Jilunia laotingensis: one gene and its partner. Each later gene encodes a partner of the first gene's protein in a complex. Links are inferred from orthologs where the notes say so. Each region holds a gene or a part of one and is shown on either strand. Other genes may lie near its edges. The genes, in order: dnaG and dnaB.

Region 1 (3,261 bases):
AGACTATATTAACCGAATACACTTTATGCACCTGATCATAAGGGTCACCCTGGTTGATATATTCCGCAATCGCTTTGCAAGTGCCGTAAAGCATCCGGTGAAAATAATCCACCTCGCTACTATTCTGCACCTCGATAATAATCAGTTCCCCCTTGCTGTTTTCCGCCAACATGTCCACCCGGTTGAACTTATCCTCAAAACGATCCTGATTGCCCTCGCTCTCCAATATACGTTCAATACGAATTTTCTCACCCAGCAACGTGGTGAGGAAACCTTCCAGTATGACAAAATTCGACTTATTACGGAGCAACCGCTTGGCAGCCCAGTCGAAACGTACTAAACGCGGACTATTACCCATAATGATTTATTCTATTGATTATTATATAAGTTGTAACACAACAAAGATAGGAAAAGTTTATAAACAAAACAAACAATAATGCGCATGATTTAACCGAACCAACGGGCTTCGCGATTTGATTTTAACGAAAATATCCAGTACCTTTGCATGGCTAAACAAAGGAACGTTTCATGATAGACCAGCCCACCATAGACCGCATTATCGATGCCGCACAGATTGTAGATGTCGTATCGGAATTCGTCACGCTGAAAAAGCGCGGGGTGAACTATGTCGGACTGTGCCCTTTCCATAGCGACAAAACTCCTTCGTTCTACGTCTCGCCCGCCAAAGGGCTATGCAAATGTTTCGCCTGCGGAAAAGGAGGAAATGCCGTGCATTTCATCATGGAGCATGAGCAGATGACGTATCCCGAAGCCCTGAAATTCCTGGCGAAGAAATACAACATCGAAATCAAGGAACGGGAACTGACCAGCGAAGAAAAGATGGTGCAGAGCGAACGTGAAAGCATGTTCATCGTCAACAACTTCGCCCGCGATTATTTCCAGAACATCCTCCACAATCATGTGGACGGACGCAGCATCGGCATGGCTTACCTGCGCCAACGCGGTTTCCGGGACGACATCATCGAGAAGTTCCAATTGGGATATTGCACGGAAAGCCATGATGCCCTCTCACAAGAGGCGCTCCGCAAGGGATACAAAAAGGAGTACCTCGTCAAAACCGGACTTTGTTATGAAACGGATGACCACCGCCTGCGCGACCGTTTCTGGGGGCGTGTCATCTTCCCCGTACATACCCTTTCGGGAAAAGTCGTGGCGTTCGGTGGCCGCGTACTCAGTAGCCAGACCAAAGGGGTCAAGGTGAAGTACGTCAATTCGCCCGAATCGGAAATCTACCATAAAAGTAACGAGTTATACGGCATTTATTTCGCCAAACAAGCGATGGTGAAGCAGGACCGGTGCTTCCTGGTAGAAGGTTATACGGATGTGATATCCATGCACCAGTCAGGGGTGGAAAATGTGGTCGCCTCTTCGGGAACGGCACTCACTCCGGGACAAATCAGGCTGATCCACCGTTTTACGAACAACATCACAGTACTCTATGACGGAGACATGGCGGGCATCAAGGCTTCCATCCGGGGAATAGACATGTTGTTGGAGGAGGGAATGAATATCAAAGTTTGCCTTTTACCGGACGGAGACGATCCCGACTCATTCGCCCGGAAACATAATGCAACGGAGTTCCAACAATTTATCCAGGAACATGAGACGGATTTCCTCCGGTTCAAAACCAGCCTTCTGCTGGAAGATGCCGGTAAGGACCCCATCAAACGGGCGGAACTGATCAACAGCCTCGTACAAAGCATTTCAGTGATCCCTGAAGCCATCGTACGCGATGTTTACATTAAGGAATGCGGGCAATTGCTCCATGTGGAAGATAAATTGCTGGTTTCCGAGGTGGCCAAACGCCGGGAAGCCTTAGCTGAAAAGGCAAATAAGCCGACCTATAATAATACACCCGATGCAACGGCAGAGGTTCCGGGAAGTGACCTGGCGGGAAATGCCGTTCCCCCACCCTTCCCGCCTGAAGAGGGAGAAAACCTCGATACGTACCAGTCATACATCCCGCAGGAAGGCAAAGAGGGACAGGAATTCTACAAATACGAACGGTTGATTATCCAGGCAGTGGTGCGCTACGGAGAGAAAATCATGTGCAATGTGGAAGACGAGGAAGGAAAAGAGGTTCCCATCAGTGTCATCGAATATGTCATCAACGACTTAAAGGAGGATGACCTTGCTCTGCACAATCCAGTTCACCGCCGCATCCTTTCAGAGGCAGCATCGCACATTCACGATTCCGGCTTTGTCACCGAACGATATTTTATCGCTCATCCCGATCCGGCAATCAGCGCAGTAGCTACCGAACTTGCAAGCGACAGGTATCAACTAAGCAAGTTCCATTCCAAAACGCAGAAGATCATCACCGATGAAGAACGCCTCTTCGAATTAGTCCCCATTTTGATGATTAATTTCAAGAACGCCATCGTTGCCGCGGAGCTGAAGCATATCATGTATGCCCTGCAAGACCCAGCCATTGCGGAGGATGACGAGAAATGCGCTGCCCTGATGCAACGCCATAAGGATATGAAAGAGATCGAAAAACTGATGGCAAAGCGGCTGGGAGACAGGGTGGTGTTAAGATAAGAAAAAGAGACGAAGGAAGAGTAAAGAAGGAGGAATTGAGTGAAAATAGTTTACACTAATAAGTAGCAGAAGCCATAGTAAATACCCGGCACCGAGGAACACTTTGCTGCTCACCGATGAAGGGACTGTTGCTCACCGATGAAGAGATCGTTCATCACCGAGGAACAGGGTGTTCATCACCGAGGAAGAAAAGCGACCAAAATATTTTGATAATCAAGCATTTATATCCTGCATTTCAGAAAAGACTTATCCAAAACAGCAATTTTACAAGTCATGTGCCTAACTAAAGAACTGGAATATTATTTGACAATCTTCTTCTATTTTTGAGCGATTATCTTTTTATCATTCGATCAATGAAGTATAAAACTCCGCCCCATTGACAGAATTCACAAACGACGAAGATTCAGAGGATTTGCCAAAAGAGACTTTCAAAAGAGACTGACAGGAGTAACTGCATCTCAAATTTCCCCTCTTCATTCTCTCTTATCAACTCTCAATACTTCTTTCTTCCCTCTTGATTCTAAACTTTTCCCTCTTACTTCATCGATTAATCAAATCCATAAACTCTTCCCGAGTTTTTGCCTGATTGAAAGCACCTGTAAAGTCGGAAGTAGTCGTAATGGAATTTTGCTTCTCCACACCCCGCATCTGCATACACATATGTTTAGCTTCTACTACGACCATGACCCCCAGCGGGTT
Region 2 (3,225 bases), 1.2 Mb from region 1 along the record:
CGCGTTGAAACAAAAATATCCGGTTTGACCAATATGATTTTATAACCTTTTAATGAAAGGGTAACGGGGGAGAAAATATTCCCGATCCCTTCCGCATATGTAGGGATGTTTTTAATAAAGAAAGCGCAATCAGCTCCTAACATGGCGGCATACTTCTCCAGTTCAATGTCCGTTAGCTCTAATGAGAACTTTTTATTAAGTAGCTTTAGCATGGAAGCTGCATCCGACGAACCTCCTCCCAATCCTGCGCCACAAGGAATGCGCTTATATAAATGGATGTCTACAGGTGGTAAGTCGAATTCTTTATCCAATAATCGGTAGGCTTTTACAACCAGGTTGTCATACGGATTCCCGTCTAAGACAATACCTTTCTGTTGCAGAGTGATTTTTTCTTTGGTATGACTTGCAACATGAATCTCCAGCGCGTCTTCGAGAGGGACAGGGTAAAAAATGGTTTCAAGATTGTGGTATCCATCCGGACGCTTCTCGGTAATATTCAGCCCGAGGTTTATTTTAGCATTTGGAAATGTGATCATCTCTTAATTTACGATTTAATTATAGGCGATTGAAGTTACTCGTTTTTTTAAACTATGCAAAGTTAGCAAAATCTTCATTGCTCATTCTTCATTCTTCATTAATATATTCTATCTTTGTTGTCCCTTTCACGTTAATAGCGTGTTTGGAATGCATTTAGTAAGATTTGATATATATTTTTCCATTCGTAAATAGTTAAATTGTAAGTATAAAGATGGCTGAACAACAAAAAAGAACCCCGCGTAATACCAAACCTAAGGCGACTCAACCTGTCACTGATTATGGCCGAATACAGCCACAGGCAACCGAATTGGAAGAAGCGGTATTGGGTGCTTTGATGATTGAGAAAGATGCTTATTCATTAGTGAGTGAGATCCTTCGTCCGGAATCTTTTTATGAGCATCGTCATCAGTTGATTTATGCTGCAATCACCGATCTTGCAGTTAACCAGAAGCCGGTGGATATCCTGACTGTAAAGGAGCAACTTGCTAAAAGAGGGGAGTTGAAGGAGGTAGGCGGACCTTTTTATATTACTCAGTTGAGTAGTAAAGTAGCTTCTTCCGCCCATATCGAATATCATGCCCGCATTATCGCGCAGAAATATTTGGCACGCGAACTCATCACCTTTACCAGTGGAATCCAGAGTAAAGCATTTGACGAGACACTCGATGTCGATGATCTGATGCAGGAGGCGGAAGGTAAGCTTTTTGAAATATCCCAGCGGAATCTGAAGAAAGATTATACGCAGATCAACCCTGTGATTAGCGAAGCGTATCAATTGATTCAGAAAGCTGCTGCACGGACGGATGGTTTGAGTGGTTTGGAGAGTGGTTATACCAAATTGGATAAGATGACTGCCGGTTGGCAGAATTCCGACCTCATTATTATTGCTGCCCGGCCTGCGATGGGTAAAACGGCCTTCGTGCTTTCTATGGCAAGGAACATTGCTGTTAACTTTCGTAATCCGGTTGCGTTGTTCTCTCTTGAAATGAGTAACGTGCAGTTGGTCAATCGTCTGATTTCAAATGTATGCGAGATTCCAAGTGAGAAAATAAAGAGTGGACAGCTTGCGGCATACGAGTGGCAGCAACTCGACTATAAGCTGAAAGACTTGATAGATGCTCCGCTCTATGTAGACGATACACCCTCTCTGTCTGTATTCGAACTTCGTACGAAGGCACGCCGTTTGGTTCGCGAACACAATGTGAAGATCATAATTATTGACTACCTCCAGTTGATGAATGCCAGTGGGATGGCTTTTGGCAGTCGTCAGGAAGAGGTTAGTACCATCTCGCGTTCGTTGAAAGGGCTTGCCAAAGAATTGAATATTCCTATTATTGCCTTGTCCCAGTTGAATCGTGGTGTCGAGAATCGTGAAGGCATAGAAGGAAAACGTCCCCAATTGAGTGATCTTCGTGAATCCGGTGCTATCGAACAGGATGCCGATATGGTCTGTTTTATTCATCGACCGGAATACTACAAGATCTATCAGGATGATCATGGGAATGACTTGCGGGGCATGGCTGAGATCATTATTGCAAAACACCGTAATGGTGCGGTGGGAGACGTGCTTCTCCGGTTCAAAGGAGAATATACCCGTTTCCAGAATCCGGAAGACGATATGGTGATTCCTACTCCCGATGAAGGAGCCATCCTTGGTTCGCGAATGAATTCTTCACCCGCAAGTGTGCCTCCACCGGCTCCCGATTTTATTCCTCAGGGAGGGAATCCTTTTGGAGGAAGCAGTGAAGGGCCGTTGCCTTTTTAATAGAAAATAGATTATACGATTCGTAACAAGTGATATTGATGAAAATGACCGGTGCTAATTCCTATGCGGATTCGTGTCGGCTTTTTCTATTTGGTTAATTTTCTACCTATTAATTCCCCGCCAACCAAAAAATCTTATTAACTTTGCGAGTCTTTTTTGAGAAACAATAAAAACTTAATGATATGAATATCTCTTATAATTGGCTGAAAGAGTATGTTAACTTCGATCTGACACCTGATGAAGTGGCTGCTGCGCTTACTTCCATCGGACTGGAAACGGGAGGCGTGGAAGAAGTTCAAACCATTAAAGGTGGTCTGGAAGGTCTGGTGATCGGTGAAGTTCTGACTTGTGTGGAACATCCTAATTCAGACCATTTGCACATCACAACTGTAAATTTGGGAAATGGCGAACCTACTCAAATCGTTTGTGGCGCACCGAATGTTGCTGCCGGACAAAAAGTAGTTGTTGCCACATTGGGCACGAAACTTTACGATGGGGATGAATGTTTTACGATTAAAAAGTCGAAGATTCGCGGTGTTGAATCTATAGGAATGATTTGTGCGGAAGATGAAATCGGTATCGGAACTTCTCATGATGGAATCATCGTATTGCCGGAAAATGCCATCCCGGGCACTTTAGCCAAAGATTATTATAACGTAAAGAGTGATTATGTCCTTGAGGTGGATATTACTCCGAACCGTGCAGATGCATGCTCACATTACGGAGTAGCTCGTGATTTATACGCATATCTTATCCAAAATGGTTACCAGGCAACATTAAATCGTCCGTCAGTAGATCGTTTTACGGTAGAAAACCATGATCTTGACATCAGTGTAACGGTAGAAAATAGTGAAGCATGTCCGCGTTATGCCGGTGTGACGGTAAAAGGGGTTACAGTAAAGGAAAGTCCCGAATGGTTGCAG

What was found.
Region 2: the proteins of dnaG (region 1) and dnaB are in contact, whole or in part, in a crystal structure (PDB 2R6A), measured with the Geobacillus stearothermophilus proteins. The link is inferred for Jilunia laotingensis from one-to-one orthologs. Residues at the interface, in WP_049624496.1 of Geobacillus stearothermophilus: Lys456, Leu457, Leu458, Pro459, Ala460, Asn463, Ala464, Leu467, Leu535, Leu536, Ile537, Ala538, Gln544, Glu545, Asp548, Tyr549, His552; in WP_033016901.1 of Geobacillus stearothermophilus: Ser13, Glu15, Ala16, Gln18, Glu91, Leu92, Asp94, Ala95, Val96, Pro97, Thr98, Ala99, Ala100, Asn101, Tyr104, Tyr105, Ile108.

What each region holds. Positions count from the first base shown.
Region 1 is NZ_JACRTF010000001.1:2,297,603-2,300,863, reverse strand. What follows is about bases 118-3,045. They hold dnaG (DNA primase), read left to right. Parts: upstream 118-528; coding sequence 529-2,562; downstream 2,563-3,045. Other genes in these bases: H8744_RS08710 (Rpn family recombination-promoting nuclease/putative transposase), read right to left, coding at 118-358. Outside these bases: more of H8744_RS08710, read right to left, coding at 1-117; GTP cyclohydrolase I FolE, read right to left, coding at 3,103-3,261. UniProt on the Escherichia coli protein: RNA polymerase that catalyzes the synthesis of short RNA molecules used as primers for DNA polymerase during DNA replication.
Region 2 is NZ_JACRTF010000001.1:3,510,907-3,514,131, forward strand. The notes cover bases 134-3,025. They hold dnaB (replicative DNA helicase), read left to right. Parts: upstream 134-748; coding sequence 749-2,302; downstream 2,303-3,025. Other genes in these bases: ispE (4-(cytidine 5'-diphospho)-2-C-methyl-D-erythritol kinase), read right to left, coding at 134-536; pheT (phenylalanine--tRNA ligase subunit beta), read left to right, coding at 2,485-3,025. In the rest of the region: more of ispE, read right to left, coding at 1-133; more of pheT, read left to right, coding at 3,026-3,225. UniProt on the Escherichia coli protein: The main replicative DNA helicase, it participates in initiation and elongation during chromosome replication. Travels ahead of the DNA replisome, separating dsDNA into templates for DNA synthesis.